4 regions of the Neomoorella glycerini genome follow, and region 4 is predicted to be linked to each of the others. Evidence: riboswitches for the same ligand, from Rfam matches in the RefSeq annotation. Region 4 holds a riboswitch; each other region holds the start of a gene.
What was found. A riboswitch is a leader RNA that binds a small molecule or an ion and turns the genes downstream of it on or off. The one in region 4 is predicted to bind cobalamin.
Positions count from the first base shown of each region.

Region 1: it holds a riboswitch for cobalamin, as region 4 does, so the genes downstream of both, MGLY_RS16990 (ribonucleoside triphosphate reductase) here and MGLY_RS16280 (ABC transporter substrate-binding protein) in region 4, are expected to answer to the same signal.
Region 2: it holds a riboswitch for cobalamin, as region 4 does, so the genes downstream of both, cobK (precorrin-6A reductase) here and MGLY_RS16280 (ABC transporter substrate-binding protein) in region 4, are expected to answer to the same signal.
Region 3: it holds a riboswitch for cobalamin, as region 4 does, so the genes downstream of both, cobU (bifunctional adenosylcobinamide kinase/adenosylcobinamide-phosphate guanylyltransferase) here and MGLY_RS16280 (ABC transporter substrate-binding protein) in region 4, are expected to answer to the same signal.

Region 1 covers NZ_CP046244.1:3,412,319-3,416,503, forward strand. Annotated here, with positions in the region: gene MGLY_RS16985 (anaerobic ribonucleoside-triphosphate reductase activating protein) at 1-153, opposite strand, end outside; gene MGLY_RS16990 (ribonucleoside triphosphate reductase) at 175-2,259, opposite strand; cobalamin riboswitch at 2,368-2,533, opposite strand; gene MGLY_RS16995 (MerR family transcriptional regulator) at 2,634-3,017, opposite strand; gene MGLY_RS18945 (MerR family transcriptional regulator) at 3,253-3,558, shown strand; gene MGLY_RS17005 ((Fe-S)-binding protein) at 3,674-4,185, shown strand, end outside.
Region 2 covers NZ_CP046244.1:2,991,523-2,995,707, forward strand. Annotated here, with positions in the region: gene cbiQ (cobalt ECF transporter T component CbiQ) at 1-255, opposite strand, end outside; gene MGLY_RS14960 (energy-coupling factor ABC transporter substrate-binding protein) at 256-543, opposite strand; gene MGLY_RS14965 (energy-coupling factor ABC transporter permease) at 543-1,322, opposite strand; gene cobK (precorrin-6A reductase) at 1,336-2,127, opposite strand; cobalamin riboswitch at 2,567-2,759, opposite strand; gene MGLY_RS14975 (5'-deoxyadenosine deaminase) at 2,796-4,121, opposite strand; gene MGLY_RS18615 (xanthine dehydrogenase family protein molybdopterin-binding subunit) at 4,118-4,185, opposite strand, start outside.
Region 3 covers NZ_CP046244.1:2,835,974-2,840,158, reverse strand. Annotated here, with positions in the region: gene cbiE (precorrin-6y C5,15-methyltransferase (decarboxylating) subunit CbiE) at 1-601, opposite strand, end outside; gene cbiD (cobalt-precorrin-5B (C(1))-methyltransferase CbiD) at 591-1,688, opposite strand; gene cobU (bifunctional adenosylcobinamide kinase/adenosylcobinamide-phosphate guanylyltransferase) at 1,719-2,336, opposite strand; cobalamin riboswitch at 2,424-2,597, opposite strand; gene MGLY_RS14195 (translation initiation factor 2) at 2,627-2,893, opposite strand; gene MGLY_RS14190 (PHP domain-containing protein) at 2,942-3,784, opposite strand; gene MGLY_RS14185 (TIGR00282 family metallophosphoesterase) at 3,881-4,185, opposite strand, start outside.
Region 4 covers NZ_CP046244.1:3,260,009-3,264,193, forward strand. Annotated here, with positions in the region: gene nikB (nickel ABC transporter permease) at 1-292, opposite strand, end outside; gene MGLY_RS16280 (ABC transporter substrate-binding protein) at 292-1,650, opposite strand; cobalamin riboswitch at 1,992-2,185, opposite strand; gene MGLY_RS16285 (ISLre2 family transposase) at 2,448-3,878, opposite strand.

The DNA.
Region 1 (4,185 bases), 150 kb from region 4:
AGGGCTGATTTCCGGCAAAGTAAAAGGACGTAGCACCAGGTCGGCATTGTGGCACCAGGGGCAGCGGAAATTGCACCCGCCATAAAAGACGGTGGTGCAGACCTCGCCGGGGAAGTCCACCAGGCTCGTTAACTGGATGCCTCTAATGGTTATGGGTACCGCCCCCTTAAAACATCAGGTGACAGGACGGAAGCTCCGCCGCTCCCGGAACTCTTCCTGCTTGCCTTTATTCCAGTTCTTTACCGGCCGGTAATAGCCGACGATCCGGCTCCAGACCTCCGTCTCCCGGCCGCATTCCGGGCATGTCCACTGCTCGCCGGAAAGATACCCGTGCTCGGGGCAGATGCTGAAGGTAGGCGTAATGGTTAAATACGGCAGGCGGAAATTATGCATCACCGTCTGCAGAAAACGCCGGCAGGTGGCGGTATCAGTCACCCTTTCCCCCAGGTAGGCATGAAAGACCGTGCCACCGGTGTATTTCAGCTGCAACTCGTCCTGGTGCTCCAGGGCGGTAAAAACGTCGTCGGTGTAGCCGACCGGCAGGTGGGTGGAATTGGTGTAATACGGTTCGTTGGCACCGGAAGTGATAATATCAGGATAAAGGCGCCTGTCCAGCCGGGCCAGACGGTAAGAAGTGCCTTCCGCCGGCGTGGCTTCCAGGTTGAAGAGCTGGCCGGTTTCCACCTGGTAGGTGGCCAGGACAGAACGCATGAAGTCCAGGATTTCCAAAGCCAGGCCCCTTCCCTCGCGGGTGTCTATGCCTTTCCCCCAAAAGTTTAAGAGGGCCTCGTGCATGCCGACAATGCCGATGGTATTGAAATGGTTCTCCCAGTACCTGCCGAAGCGTTCTTTAACCCGCCGCAGGTAGAACCGGGAGTAAGGATAAAGCCCCTGCTCCGTCAGCTTCTCCAGGATGTTGCGCTTGAGGAGCAGGCTTTCCTTTGCCAGGTCCATCTTCGCCTTTAAGCTGCTGAAGAACTCTTCTTTAGTTGCGGAAAGGTAACCCAGGCGCGGCAAATTTATGGTCACCACGCCGCACGACCCCGTAAGAGGGTTGGCGCCGAAAAGTCCGCCGCCGCGTTTCTTGAGTTCCCGGTGATCCAGTCGCAGATGACAGCACATGCTGCGGACATCCTCGGGCTTTAAATCGGAGTTGATAAAGTTGGCGAAGTAGGGGATGCCGTATTTGGCCGTCATGGCCATGATCTTGTTTGCCACCGGGCTTTCCCAGGGAAAATCAGGCGTGATGTTGTACGTGGGTATGGGGAAGGTAAAAATGCGGCCCCGGGCATCCCCCGCCATCATCACCTCGCAAAAGGCCATATTCAGCCAGTCCATCTCTTGCTGAAAGTCGCCGTAGCATTCCTCGCGCCGCTCGCCACCGATAATGACCGGCTCGCCGGCTAAAACCTGCGGCACGACCACATCCATGGTCAGGTTGACAAAGGGTGTCTGGAAGCCCACCCTGGTGGGCACATTGAGGTTAAAGATAAACTCCTGCAGGGCCTGCTTGACTTCCCGGTAGTCCAGGCCGTCGTAACGGATAAAGGGAGCGAGGTAGGTGTCGAAACTGGAAAAGGCCTGGGCCCCGGCGGCTTCCCCCTGCAAGGTATAAAAGAAATTGGCTATCTGCCCCAGGGCCGTCCGGAAATGCCGGGGCGGCGCGCTTTCCACCTTTTGCCCCACGCCGGCAAAGCCGCTTTCCAGCAGATCGGCCAGGTCCCAGCCACAGCAATAGGGCGCCAGCAACCCCAGGTCGTGGATATGGAGATCGCCCCTTTCATGGGCCTCGCGGATGGCCGGCGGGTAGACCTTTTCCAGCCAGTACCGGGAACTGACGGCAGCAATGATATGGTTGTTGAGGCCCTGGAGGGAATAATTCATGTTGCTGTTCTCATTAATCCGCCAGTCCTGGCCGTCAAGGTAGCCCTGGACCATTTCCTGCACGTTAACCAGGAGGTGGCGGAAATCCCGCCATTCCGCATGTTGTTGCCGGTAAAGGATATAGGCCTTGGCCGTCCGGGCATGGCCGTTCTCAATTAATACTTTTTCTACCAGGTCCTGCACGTCTTCGACGGTAGGCAGCCTGTCGACAAATTTTTCCGCTAGAAGGGCCGTCACCTGGTTGGCCAGCCGGCTAGCCAGGCGGCGGTCCTGGCCCCCGACAGCCAGGGCCGCTTTGTAAATAGCATTGATAATCCTTTCCTCGTCAAAGTCCACTACCCGGCCGTCGCGCTTGATGATCTTCCTGGGTATCATGATAAAATTTTAATCTCCTTTCGCCTGCCTGAATTAAAAACCCCAACCACGCCTGCGTAGCTGGGGTAAATTTCTCCCTTTACCTCACCTTCACCATGGCCGTGGTTTAACGGTGCAATCCCACGGGCAGGTCTCCTGGCTCGGGTTCAACGCTCCCTGCTGCCTTCCCGGGTTTAGACCCCAGTGGCTCCTTTAGCAGGTACTCCCCCTCACAGTGGCGGCACCGCGCCGGACTTGCACCGGCTTCCCTGGCACCCGCGAGAATCGTTTTCTGGTAATGTTCGACAAAGAAGAGGCAAATTCCTGCCGTTATAACTATCTCCCCTGGTCAATAATGGTTTTTATTCACCAGGAGCTATTTTTTCCTGTTGGAATTACTTTATTTCCCGGCTTCTATGGGGGCATGTATTACAAAGGGAGGGATCGTCAAAGGAGATCTGGCAGTAAGTCCCTTCCTCCTTCCAGCATGGCTTGGCGCACCCTATGCGTTCAGTCTTACGGGAGCAGGCCGGGCAGTCCTCATATAACCAGCAAGGATAAAAAGCCAGGTAGTGTTTGATGGAGTTTAAATTAAAGCCTTTATCGATGAGCTTTTGAATGAAGCGCAGCCGTTTCAAGTCATTATTTGAGTAAAGGCGCCGCCCGTTCTTGCGTGCGGGCTGGATGAGTTTATGTCTTTCCCAGACCCGCAGGGTGCCCGGCTGTATGCCCAGTAAATCGGCGACCACGCTGATGGTATATAACATTTGTTCCGGCATGGGAAGCCGCCTCGCTTAACAATCAGGTTATAATTATTTACAGTTTTATTTTACGTTAACTTATCATCCCAGATCAAGTATCGCTTTTCTCCTTTTGAGAACATATTTTTGCTATATCTAAATAACTTTGCTGTAATATTTTTTATAAGTTTATTGACATGATTATGTTCAAGAAATATGATATAAGTAAGATCAATAGTAAGCGGGGCGAAGAAGGCCGGTGTATCCCATCGGTATGGTTATCCAGGTCTTAGATATTTCTCCCCACCGCCTGCGTCGCTGGGAACGAAAGGGACTGGTCGTTCCCACGAGAAAAAACGGCCGGCGCTGCTATTCGGAACTGGATTTACAGCGGTTAATGTTTATTAAGCGCCTCCTTGATGGCAAGCACTGCCGGCTTGCAAACCTCCCCCATTATCTCGCCTTTTACCCCTGCTGGCAGGACGGTAAATGTATAAGCACCCCTCTAAAAGAGCCACATGAAGGGGCGCGTCCTTGCTGGCAAAAGAAAAACTGGTATTGCCCGGGACAGGTCCCATAACATCAAGACTGGCTACCAGTTCCACCGGAAAGTATAGTCAGGGTTACAAGGCAAGGAAATATCCGTTTTTTAACTTCTAGCACCATTCATTAAATTTTATACAGGAGTGTTGTTTATGTCCATTTTGCTGGCTGCAGAAGTGCCTGGCCCTGCAAAAATCTCCCGGGCCATGGGCGGGGCCAGCCTGCAGGCCTGCCTGGCCTGCGGCGTGTGCACCGGCGGCTGCCCTGCCGGCAACATCGGCGCACCGGTAGACCCCCGTAAAATGGTGCGCCTGCTCCTGCTGGGGATGGAAGACCGGCTCCTGGCGTCAGATATGATCTGGCTGTGCACCATGTGCGGCCGCTGTACAGTCTACTGCCCGGTGGGTGTGAATATGGGTGACCTGGTCCGGGCCGTGCGGTCGAAACTGGCGGCAGAAGGCCGCGTCCCCGTAAACCTGCAGAAAGTGGTAGACCTGGCTCTAGAGTCCGGCAATAATATGGGGATCAGCCAGGAGGATTACCTCGACACCCTGGACTGGATGCAGGAAGAGCTCCAGGCGGAGTTCGGCAGTGAGGCGGAAATACCCGTTGATAAGAAGGACGCCAGGATATTGTACGTTATCAACCCGCGGGAAGCGAAGTT
Region 2 (4,185 bases), 270 kb from region 4:
AATGGTGAGGGCGATCATGGCTACCCCAGCGACTAAAAAAGAAAAGGGCAGCAGGATAAGCTGCAGGTAAAAACGGGCCGGGATGCCGGCGACCCCAATGGCAGCCCCGGCCATCAGGGCGATGATAAGGGCTGGGATTAAAGGCTGGGGCGCCACCAGGGCGATCATGAGGGTTACCAGGGCAAAGGCTACTTTTTCCCCCGGGTGGATGTTCTTCAACCGGTTGCTATAGGCATACTGGTCAATGCTGAACATTTACTTTTGCTCCCGATGTTTCTTGCCTTTGCTGTAACCCAGGAAGTAGCAAACAATACCGCTGCCGATGGCGGCCTGGGTGGCAAAAAGGAAGGTCTCCACTTCTCCGCTGGGGGGCTCCCAGACGGGTTTAAACCAGGGTTCATAATCGGGACGGATCTGGGTAATGGCCTCTTCGGCCCGGTCGTCGGCACCGGCAAATTCCGCGCTGCGGTGCAGGAAAAAGGGTGCCGCCGCCAGGAGGATAACGATCAGGAGTAAGAAGAGATTTTTCTGGGCGCTACTCATTACTTGTGCACCTCCAGGTTGCGGCCTCCCACCGCCAGGGCCTTCTCATCTAAAATAGATAGCTCCTGCAATTCGTTTTTATTATAAGTGGCCAGCAAGTTAAAGACGATGACGGTTAAGATACCTTCGCTAATGGCCAGGGGTAACTGGGTAACGGCAAAGATACCCATGAATTTCAGCATAGACGCTAGCACCCCGCCGGGCTGGGCCGGGAAGGCCAGGGCCAGCTGCAGGGAAGTGGTGACATAGGTCATAAGGTCGCCCAGGGTGGCGGCCAGGAAGACGGCTACGGGCAGCGATCCACCCAGCCGCCTTACCAGGCGGTAAAGGCCGTAGGCCACAAAAGGCCCCACGACGGCCATGGAGAAGGTATTGGCACCCAGGGTGCTCAAGCCCCCGTGGGCGAGCAAAAGGGCCTGGAAGAGGAGGACGATACCCCCCAGGATGCTCATGGCTGCCGGACCAAAGAGGATGGCCCCCAGACCCACCCCGGTGGGATGGGAACAGCTGCCGGTTACTGAAGGGAGTTTCAGGGCCGACAGGACAAAAGTATAGGCGCCGGCCAGGCCCAGGAGCATTTTCAGGCCGGGATTGCTTTTTACAGTTTGCTGGATGGACCGCAGGCCCCAGAACCAGAAGGGCAGGACGACGACAAACCAGAAGGCGGCCCAGTTGAAGGGCAGGAAGCCCTCGGCGATATGCATGGCATAGGCCGGCCGGGCCAGGACGGCCATAGCCAGGAGAAGATACATGGTTAACCACGTTGTACGGCGGAACATCGTATGTACCCCCTTAGTTTTGAAAATCGGAATGGTCATCTTTTTTAAGAGGGGCGATCTTTTTCAGCAGGGCGACGGCTTCGGAAACTGTGTAGACAGGGTAACGATACTGAATGGAAGGCCGCTTGATTACTATTACCGGTATTTTTAGCGCCAGGGCGGCGGCAATTTTGGCCTCGGTACCGCCGGCCGGGCCGGCGTCCCGGGTGACGATAACACCGGCCTTACAGGCTTTAAACATGGCTTTATTCATTTCTTTAGAAAAAGGCCCCTGCATGGCGATAATATCGCGGGGCGTCAAGCCCAGGTCCTGGCATTTTTTAATTACCCGGTGTTCAGGTAATACCCTGACCACAATGCGTTTATCTTTAAGCAGGGGGTTTTTGACGAACACTTCCAGGTTATTAGTACCGGTAGTTAAAAAGATAGTCTCCCCCAACCTGGCGGCAGTCCGGGCGGCTTCTTCCCAGGTTGCCACCTGGTAGATGAGGCTGTCGTCCGGCAACCTTGTTTCTGCCCGTAAAAAGCGCAGGTAATATAGCTGTTGTTCTTGGCACCAGGCTTCCAGGGTCCGGGATAGGTGGTTGGGATAAGGAAGGGTGGCGTCAATGACTGCTTCCAGTTGCCTGCTACCCCCCAGGGTGGCTAAATTACCTTCCGTTAAGGGACCTGTTAATATTAACGTTGCACCATCCTGCCGGGCCAGTTGTTCGCCATAAGCACTGTCGGTCCAGGTAACAATTTGATAGCCTGCCTGCCGGAGGCTGCGGATTAACTGCCTTCCCTCACCGGTACTACCTACCACTAAAATCAAAACGCGCCGTCCTCCCTGTTGAAACTAAAAATCCCCGGCTGCTTTGCCGGGGAAACCGGTGGTGCCGCTAAACAGGCATGCCTAAATACACCACCTCCCCGGGTTGAGCCCCTGGTGGCATCAGGACAGGCTGGCCTATTGGCAGAGCATCATCGGTTGCTACAAGTTCCCGCTTCCAGGCGGCGTTTTGCGCAACCTCTCCCCTACCGGCGGCTGGATTTAAGCCCGGTCTGCTCGAGACCGTGCACCCATTCTGTATGCAATTTAAATAAACGATGCTGCTGCTGCTAACCTTCTTCGTTCTTCAGGTCAGTTGCCGCGACGCCGCGAAGAGGTTGCGGCATTGGGAACAACATAAAACCCCCTGCTCCTACAGAAGCAGAGGGTTTGCTTGCCATACTCTGGCCAACCACCCCCTATCCGGCGTAGGGGTAAAGGTTTCCAGGCAACCGGTATCCTGACTCGGGATCACGGCTCCGGCACCGCCTTCCCAGGTATTACCCAGTGGCTTTATGGCGCCTTGCTCCCCCTCACAGTGGCGGGACCGTGTCAGACTTGCACTGACTTCCCTGATTTGCCTGGAACATATTCATTTCAAAACTATTTTATCATAACTTGGATATGATGTCCAGGGGTTTTAACGTAAATCTGGCAGGAAGCTAAGCCAGCCCGGCCCTTCGCAAAACGCGCAAGACCGCTTTATTGGCTTTCTCCCGTACCTCACCGGCATCTATGGTCTTCAGTTCACCTTTCTCCATGACGATTTTGCCGTCAACCATGGTCAGGGTAACGTCTGAGCCTCTGGCCTGGTAGACCAGTTGGGTGTAGACGTCGACGCCGTCCGCCGGCTGGGTATGGAGGCCCTCCAGGGAAACCAGGGCCAGGTCGGCCTTCTTCCCTACTTCCAGGCTGCCGATGTCCTTTTCCATGCCCATGGCCCGGGCCCCGCCCAGGGTGGCCATTTCAAAGACCAGGGGTGCCGGCATGGTGGTGGGACCATGGAGGGGCTTCTGGATCAGCGCCGCCAGCCGCATTTCCATAAAGGCGTCCAGGTTGTTATTGCAGGGCGCGCCGTCGGCGGCCAGGGAAACCACCGTTCCCCGGTTCAGGAGATCCGGTACCGGGCAGATACCGGAAGCCATCTTTAAGTTAGAGGAAGGGCAGTGAACTACTTTAGTACCGGTACGGGCCAGGATATCCTTCTCCTCTTCGCTGAGCCAGATACAGTGGACCAGGATGAGGTCGGGGCCGGTGAGACCGATATCGTCCAGGTAGAGGACGTTGCGCCGGCCGTGGAGTTTTTCCACCAGGGCGCATTCACCCCGGTTTTCCGAAGCATGGGTATGGATTTTAACGCCGTAATGGCGGGCGAGATCCCGGACTTCCAATAATAATTCCTCGGTGCAGGAAACCACAAAGCGGGGCTCAAAGGCGTACTGGATGCGGCCGTTGTCGTAGCCGTGCCACTTTTCCAGCAGGTCTACGCTTTCCTTTAGCGAGGCCGCAGTTATTTCTTTAAGGCTGGCCGGGACGTCCTCGCCAAAATCCATCATCACTTTGCCGGTAATGGCCCGGATGCCGCTTTGAGAGATGGCTTCCATGGCCGCATCGGTATGATGGACGGTTTCCATGTCGACGATGGTGGTGGTGCCGCTAAGGAAGAGTTCACCGATGCCCAGCAGGGCTGAGTAGTAAAGGGATTCGGGATCGTGGGCTCCTTCCAGGGGCCAGATACGCAGGCGCAGCCAGTCCAGGAGTTCCAGGTCGTCGGCGCGGCCGCGGAAGAGGGCCTGGCAGAGGTGGATATGGGGCTGGATGAGGCCGGGGATGACCAGCTGGCCCGTAGCCTCGATGATCCGGTCGGCGGTGGCCGGCGTCCGGCCGATGGCGGCGATGCGGTCGTCTTCAATATAGATATTCCCCTGGAATACTTCCCTCCTGGGGTTCATGGTGACCAGGATGCCGTTCTTGATTAAAATACTCATTGCTCCTCTCCTTCTTTTGCCCGCAGGGCGGCCAGGATTTTTTCCGGTGTAACCGGTAACTCCG
Region 3 (4,185 bases), 420 kb from region 4:
GCCGGGCCAGTTCGGCTGCCGTCAGCCAGATTGTTTGCTCCTGATCGCTACCCAGGTCGGTACCCACCCACAACTTTATCCTGGCGAGGCCGTGGTCGGCCAGGTATTTACCTATAGCTGCCGGTGTGTTAGCCCCGCCGGTCAACATGGCCAGCCTCGCTTTCCCGGCAGCCAGCCGGGGCAGGTATGGTTCCAGGATCTCCAGGGAGCGTCCATGGCAGCTCAGGAAAGTGGCATCTTCCCAGCCCTGCATCAGGCGAGCAAAGGCCAGCTGGACGGAACTGATACCGGGGATAACGTTAATTTTTTCTCCGGGAAACTGGCGCTTGAGCCACGAGAGGAGGCTGTAAAAGCCGGGGTCCCCTGATACCAGTATAGCCGCCGGGCGGCCGCGTATTTGTAACAGAAAGGAACGTAATCCTTCCAGGTCGCCAGTGATCACCCTTTTCTCGCACTCCAAATCTTGAAAAAGGCTCAAAGCCCGGGGGCCACCGATAAGTACTTCGGCCGCAGCCGCAGCCCGGCGGGCCGCCGGCGTCAGGTATTCCTGGTTGCCGGGTCCAACCCCGATGACGGTCAGCCACCGGCCTTCAGCTCCCATGACCCCACGCCTCCAGTATTTGCCGGGCCATCCCATCCCAGCCTATAATTTCTCCCTGCAGGTTTAGCATAACCGTGCCCACTGTGAGTTCTCCACGGACAAGGGCCTCCGACCGCTGGCTGGCCCGGGCCGCCAGGGAGTCCCAGAACTCCCTCCCCAGGCCATGGTTGCGGATAATTTCCTGGGCAGCCTCAACTGTAGTTACCTCTAAAAGCTGCTGGACTACTTCCCGGGATGCCCCCCGCGCCGCGGCCCAGGCGGCCAGAATTTCCTGGCGGGCATCGGCCAGGCGACTGTGGGTATAAAAGATACCTCCTGCCACCTTGATGAGCTTGCCGCCATGCCCCCACAGGAGCACCTGCTTCACCCCGCGCTCGGCGCAGGCCTCCAGCATGTAGCCAATAAAGTTGCTGGTTAAAACAATGGCCGTAGCCGGTAGATGATAGCGTTCCTCGGCCTGGCGTTGCCCCAGGCGGCCGGGGGTCAGGATGAGGGTTTCCCAGCCGGCAGCCAGGGCGACATCAATCTGGGGTACCAGGGAGGTACGGTAGGCCTCTTCGGACATGGGTTCGACAATGCCGGTAGTGCCCAGGATAGAAAGACCGCCCTCAATCCCCAGGCGGGGGTTGAGGGTCCGCCGGGCCAGTTCTTCGCCACCGGGGATGCTGATCTCCAGTTCCAGGCCCTGGCCGGGCGGGGTTACATCGGCTACTGCCGCGGTAATCATTTGCCTGGGAACAGGGTTAATGGCCGGTTCCCCTGGAGGTATGGCCAGGCCGGGGCGGGTTACTGTCCCGACGCCGGCCCCGCCGCGTAAAGTCAATCCCCCGCCAGTTTTCCGGGCGCGGACATGGATGGCAGCCCCGTGGGTAACGTCAGGGTCATCACCGGCGTCTTTAAACACCACGGCTTCGGCCCAGTCCGGGCCATGATGGACAGTAACCGGTAGAGTGACCTTTTCTCCCCGGGGCAGGGTAAGGGTAACCTCCCGCACCAGCTGCTTCTGCCATAAAGCCAGGGCCGCCGCCCTGGCTGCTGCTGCCGCGCAGGTACCTGTGGTATAGCCCCGCCGTAATTCCTTCTGCAACGATTTTTCCTCCAGGCAGCGTTTATCTCTTTAGTTTCCTGTGGATTTCCGGGGAAATTCCTCCCCGGCAGCAGCGTCCCTTTTATTATCCTTTAAAACCAGGGGCAGCCCCGCCACCACCAGGTAGACCCGGTCGGCCCGGCTGGCTATCTCCTGGTTGGCCAGGCCCAGGAGGTCCCGGAAAACCCGGCCCAGGGGATAGGGAGGAATGAGTCCCATTCCCACTTCTTCAGTAACAATAATTACCCGCGCCGGTACCTGCCAGGCTACGACCGCCAGTTCCCTGACTTTAACCATGATGGCTTCTATAGCCGCTATATTTTTTTCCCAGCTATCTTCTGCTTCAATTGTTTCCTGGCTCAAAAGGTTGCTAATCCACATGCCCAGACTATCAAGGATGATGGTACCGGCACGCTGGCCTTCCCTGGCTACGGCTTCCGTTACGGCCAGGGGAACTTCTACCGTCTGCCAGCCGGCCGGCCTCCGGCGCCGGTGCATGTCCACCCGGGCAGCCATTTCTGCATCGCCCACGGTAGCCGTGGCCAGGTAGACTACCTTTGCGCCCCCGGCAGCAGCCAGCTCTTCGGCCAGGCGGCTTTTGCCACTCCTGGCACCCCCGGTTACCATGATTAACGAGCCGTATCCCAAGGTATGGCCTCCTAAATCCTAAAATAAAAACTCCAGCCCCCCACGAAGTAGCTGGAGTTACATAACCTAACTTGCGGCCCCTTAACGCGAGGGTGAAATGAACAGGCAGGTTTCCTGGCTCCGGCTCCTTGCCTGGCTTCGCCTTCCCGGTATAATACCAGTGGCCTTGAAGCAGGCTCCCCGGTTACAGTGGCGCGACCGCTCAGGATTTACACCTGATTCCCTTTTAACCTGTCAGGCACCTGTTCCCTATTAAGTTAATTATAGTATAAATCGTCCCCTCCTATCAGTCAAGCCCTGGGCAACGATAGACCCTGGAGCTTATTGGTGAGCAAAACCAGCTCTTTATTCTTTTCCCAGATGGCCCGGGCGTAGCGCCGGTTGCGGAGCTGGATCTGTTCCTTTTCCTGGCGCAGGCGATTTACCAGTTCCCACTTTTCGGCTTCGCTTTTTTCCACCAGGCGCATCAGGACACGCCGGCTGACCCTTAATTGTTCCACCTTGCTTTCCAGCTCTTGAATGCGCCGGTAAAGGGCACCTGCATCATTGCCAGCCAACGGCCCCACCCCCCTCATTATTAGTTTGCTAAAATATATGCCCGGAAGTCAAACCTTAGTCGCTTGAGCTTTAATCTTTTCGGCCCGCCTCTGTAATTGCTCCAGTTCGATTGTGCCCACCTGGCAGGCTCCCAGGTCGGCATGGCTGCTATCAACTATGCCGTGGAAATCCGACCCGCCGGTTACTACCAGGTTATACCGTGATGCCAGTTCCAGGTAACGCCCGGTGGCAGCGGCATCGTGGTGGGGATAGTAAGCTTCAATACCCTGCAAGCCGCTGCCCACCAGGGCAGGAATAAGACCATCGGCCCGGCTTATGCCCGGGTGGGCCAAAACCGGAACCCCTCTAGCCTTTAATATTACCTCCACAGCCCGGGCAGGTGAGACTTTGGCCCGCGGGACATAAGCAGGCCGGCCCCGCTCCAGCAAAGTTCGGAAGGCAAACTCCACCGATGGTACATAACCCTTGCGAACTAGAACGGCCGCAATATGGGGACGGCCCATGGCCTCGCCCCGCACTTCCTGCTCTACCTCACCCATGCTAATATCATAACCCAGCTCTTTAAGCCGGCCTACCATCCTGGCCGTACGCCGGTAACGCGCCTGGCGCATTGTTTCCAGGAAAGCCAGCAAACTTTCCTTTTGCCAGTCGATATAATAACCCAGGATATGGATCTCCCCTTCTTCCCATTCGGTGCTCAGTTCGACCCCGGCAATTACCTTAACGCCATAACTGTTTCCGGCAGCCAGTGCCTCTGCCAGGCCGGCTACCGTATCATGGTCGGTAACACCCAGGGCCGTTAACCCTTTTGTCTTCGCCAGGCTGATTAGTTCAGTGGGTGACAGCCGGCCGTCGGAGGCCGTAGTATGGGTATGTAAATCAGCTGCCATCTTTACCCGGCTCCAATCTTTTGCTAGTTATTGTAACACAAAAGCCTGCCCTCCTTACCGGTAAGCAGGCTTTTTTAGCGTTGTTTGATGGTTAACTTATGCCGGCCCATAGTGTTGCAACCGCTGGATAGCGGTTGCCCGGCCGGTACCGGGATCAATATCTATCAGGACAGCTTCCAACTGAATAATTCCACCAGCTACTTCAAAACGCACCGGCAACTGGGTAAGAAATTTTTTAACGATAAGCTCTGTCTTCACCCCCAGGACAGAATCCCTGGGGCCGGTCATGCCTACATCGGTAATATAGGCCGTCCCCTGGGGCAGGACCCGGGCATCAGCCGTCTGGATATGGGTATGGGTCCCGATGACGGCACTTACCAGGCCGTCCAGGTACCAGCCCA
Region 4 (4,185 bases):
GCAGCCGGCTCAAAAGCTCGCCAGCCACCGGCCTTCCGGTCATATATGAAGTTCCCAGATCTCCCTGCAAAGCCCTGCCTACCCAATTCATATACTGTACCGGCAAGGGTTTATCCAGGCCCATTTGCTGCCGCATGGCCTGGATCTCCTCCTGGGTAGGTTCAGTCATCCCGCCCAGCCGCAGGACTTCTGCCGCCGGGTCCCCGGGGGCGATTACCCCCAGCAGAAAAGCAATAAGTGTTATTCCTAGAAGGGTTGGGATACCGGCCCCCAGGCGTCGCAAAATATACATCACCTTGATGCCAGCTCCATTTCCGGCAAGGTAGTGCCGTAAATAGCGGCTTCATAGCCGCGCAAGCGCTTATTGTAAGCGATCAGGTTAACATCATAGAAAAGGGGTATAATCGGTAGTTCCCTGGCTGTTATTTCCTGGATACGATTATAAATCTCTTTACGTCGTTTAATATCCAGTTCCTGTTCAGCCTTTGCTATCAAATTGTCAACCTCGGGATTGTTATATCCCAAGCTATAGTTTACGTTGGAAGCCCCTTTGCTCGTCGCAAACCAGCGGAAAAGGGTATCAGGTTCACCATTGGGGAGCCCTTGAATACGTAAGGCAATATGATAATCTCCCTTTTTCATAGCTTCGTTAAAGGCTGCCCCATCCAGCACCCGGATTTCGGCATCCAGGCCAAGCTGTTTTAAGTAAGATTGGACTAGCTCTGCCTGGGCTTTATAAGGATACCGGTCCAGGGCATAGGTGGGAATTATCACTACTACTTTCTCTTTCTTATTCCCCAGGGTTTCCCGGGCGAGCCGCTTCGCTTCTTCCGGGTTGTACTCGGGTTTAAGGTCCGAATGGAAAGGAGAAGCGTTGCTGAGCATGCTGCCTGCCGGCGTGCCGTAACCATAATATAACTCTTTTACAATAAAGTCCCGGTCAACCAGCAGGCTTAAAGCCTTGCGCATACGGACATCGTTAAAAGGCGGCTTGGTGCCGTTGGTCATTATATAATGGGTAATAGTTGAAGGGGCGGAAGACACGGCAAAACGGTTGTCCTTGAGCAAATCCCTGGCCTGGGCAGGCTGGATGGCTCCCAGATCCATTACCCCCATAATTTCTTCCGCTCTAAGCGCCGCCAGCCGCGTTTCGGGTTCCGGTATCACTCTCACCCGGATGCGTTTTGTCTTGGCCGCCTTGCCCCAGTAATTCTCATATGCTTCCAGCAAAGCATACTGGTCTTTTTTATGTTCTACCAGTTTAAACGGACCTGTACCCATCGGCAGGCTATTAAAGTCGCCGTTATCATTAAAATTACGTGGGCTGAAAATGGCACTATAAAAGTTAACCATCCTGAAAGGCAAAGTGGGCTGGGGTTTTTCGAAAGTGAGGCGCACGGTGTAAGTATCAATTTTAACAACCTGCTTCAACCCCGGATAAGCTTCTTTGATGTTAAATGAATAAAAGGGCGATGTCCGCGGGCTGATCTTCTGGTAACGATTAAAATTAGCAATAACGGCATCGGCATCAAAAGCAACGCCATCATGGAACTTTACGCCCTGGCGGAGCTTAAACGTCCATTCCCGGCCATCGCGGGACATCTCCCAGGCCTCGGCCAGGCACGGCGCCGGTTGCCCGTGATTATCCAAGGTAATAAGTGGCTCCCAAACATGAAGAATAGAGCTAGTATAATAAGGGTCTTTAGCTCCGGGCGCAAGGTCACGTGGAGCGGCCAGAACAACTTCTGCAGTAACTTCTTTGCTTTCCCGTGTACAACCAGAGATAAACAAGGGAAGGCTTATAATTAAAAAAAGAATCATCAATACAACTAAACTACTGCTTTTAGCAGGTCTATAAAAAATTGATTTAGACCACTTATGCATAAATAGCAATCCTCCTTTTTAAGGTTCTTTAAAGCAACATAAAATCCATGTTTTCCTGCCGGCAAAAATGCAAAATAAAAACTCACCTCCCTATCCGCGCAGGTTGGTCAGGCAAAGGGCAACAGGCAGGTTTCCTGGCTCAGGTTCATTGGCACCCCACGTCTTCCCAGGCTATAAAAGCCCAGTGACCCATGGGTGGGGCTCCTCACCTTTACAGTGGCGGGACCGCGCCGGATTCGCACCGGCTTCCCTTTTAACTTTTACCCCTCGAGGTAAAAGCACCCGTTCCTCAGCTGATATACATAAATTTAATAAATTTAATATTAAGTTTAGCATGATTGATGACGTTTGTCTACGGTCAGGGTTTTGATAGTACGTGTCAAGATGTAGTAGGCAAAAAGAGACCTCACATAAAAATCCCATATATATCCAACACCTTTTCCGGCTCCGGAGTATTGTGCAGTAATTCTCTGCGCCTGTCAAGGTTAAAGCCTGCGGCCGCCTACGGCGACCTTGACAGGCTTCGCGAATTACTGCCTGCTCTAATTAAGCCGGAAAAGGGGTTAGAATATAGCTCCACTAATTCTTGTTAGTTGCCTCAAGGTATATTTAACCCAATCTGTTCCCGCCTCAGGGCCAACAAGGGCTGGTACTCTCTTCCTTAACCATGCTTCTACGTCTTCTTTAACTATCTTCTTTTCTTTTATTACTTTAACGGGATTCTTTTCTACTTGTGGCATCTTCTTTTCTAGCCATGCGGCTAATTCTCCATTGGCTTTGAGCATAAGTAATGCTACCATGGCCGTTGCTCCTGCTTCGCTCCAGCTCATTCCCCTCTTTTTCATGCGAATGGCTATTTTTTTGTCTACTGTTGTTTCGGCTACGCCCATCCCGTATAACTTTAGCCCTTCCAGTTGTCGTGGTAACCGCAAGCGGTAATCTAACAGGTTATCGCGATATCTTTGACAGTAGTCATATACTTTTTGGCGTTGTTGCTTGTTTTTGCGGTTCGGTGCTTCTTCTATGAGTGCTTCCATGGTGTCCAAAAAGACCTGCTCTTGACCTTTGGCTAAAATCTCCATTAATCCTCGCGCTGTTTCGTTCCCATAAGCCTGCCTTATATCCCGGTGGAGGTGGTAGCGGTCCAATTGTACAATGGCTCCTGGTAACTGTTCTTTGGCTGTCTTCTGGATCCAGCTGGCTCCGTCGCCATTGACCACATATATTGTTTTTTCGTCTATCTCGTAGTACCTGGCTATTTCCGTGGTGAGGGCTTCCCAAAATTGTTCTCCATCTTCATAGATGCCCATTACTACCCGCGGGTTCTTGAGATGCCGGGCATTCCCTTTTTCTATCCACCCTTCGTATACTATTCCTACTTTTACTTCTATCCGCTCTTGCTTGCTCCTTTGCAGGGGAATCATTATGCCATCGGCTTCGATAAATAGTGCCGGTACTTTTTTCTTTTTGCCTTGGGGCTCTTCCCCGCTCACGAATAGCTTGTTGCGCAGGGCTTCTTGCAGTCCTTTTTGTTCCAGTCCATTTCGTTTTACTTCGCTATGGATGGTCATATGGCTTAATTGGCCCATCCCTGCTTCGGCCATTATTTCCGCTGCCTGCCTGAAGGGTAACCGGGTTGCCAGCGATACGGCTAATTTGAGCAGTCTTCCTGTCAGGCGCTTTCCTTGGCGTAAGTTCAGGGCTTCGTCTAACAGAAACCTTCCCTCGCCTCTTTTCTTTTTGCGCGTCGCTTTGACATATAGTCGGCGCTTAAAGGTTATATCCCCGTACAGGCAGGTGATTGTGCGGTAGCGGAAGCCAGCTATCCTATATCTCTTGGGTTTTGCTGGCATAAGGGCATCATCCAGGGCTTCCAGTACGGCTACCAATAATCGCCTGGCTATTTGCAGGATAACTTCTTCTAGAGTGTTGAAATTCTCGATACCATCTAATAAACTAAAGATGGTAGCGGTACTGGTATTACCGTTTACCATAAAGAGACCTCACTCCTTTTACGGTGTTTTTCTTCTTGTGAGGTCTCTTTTCTCTTTTTTGCTCCTTTTTCCTCCTGCCTACTGTAATTTTACACTAACGTTTTGATACAGTGCTGACGCATGAAAATATATAAAGACAAAGTTCAGGGACCAAAATCAGGCGAACGAACAGTGAGAACTCAAAAAGGGGAGGTAGGTACCCTCTATAAACGATAAAAAAGCTCCGAACAGGAAAAAAGAGGGGTAAAATTGAGTACAGCAAAGCAAGCCATCTTTATGTAAGCGGCTATAAGCTACTTGAAGGTAA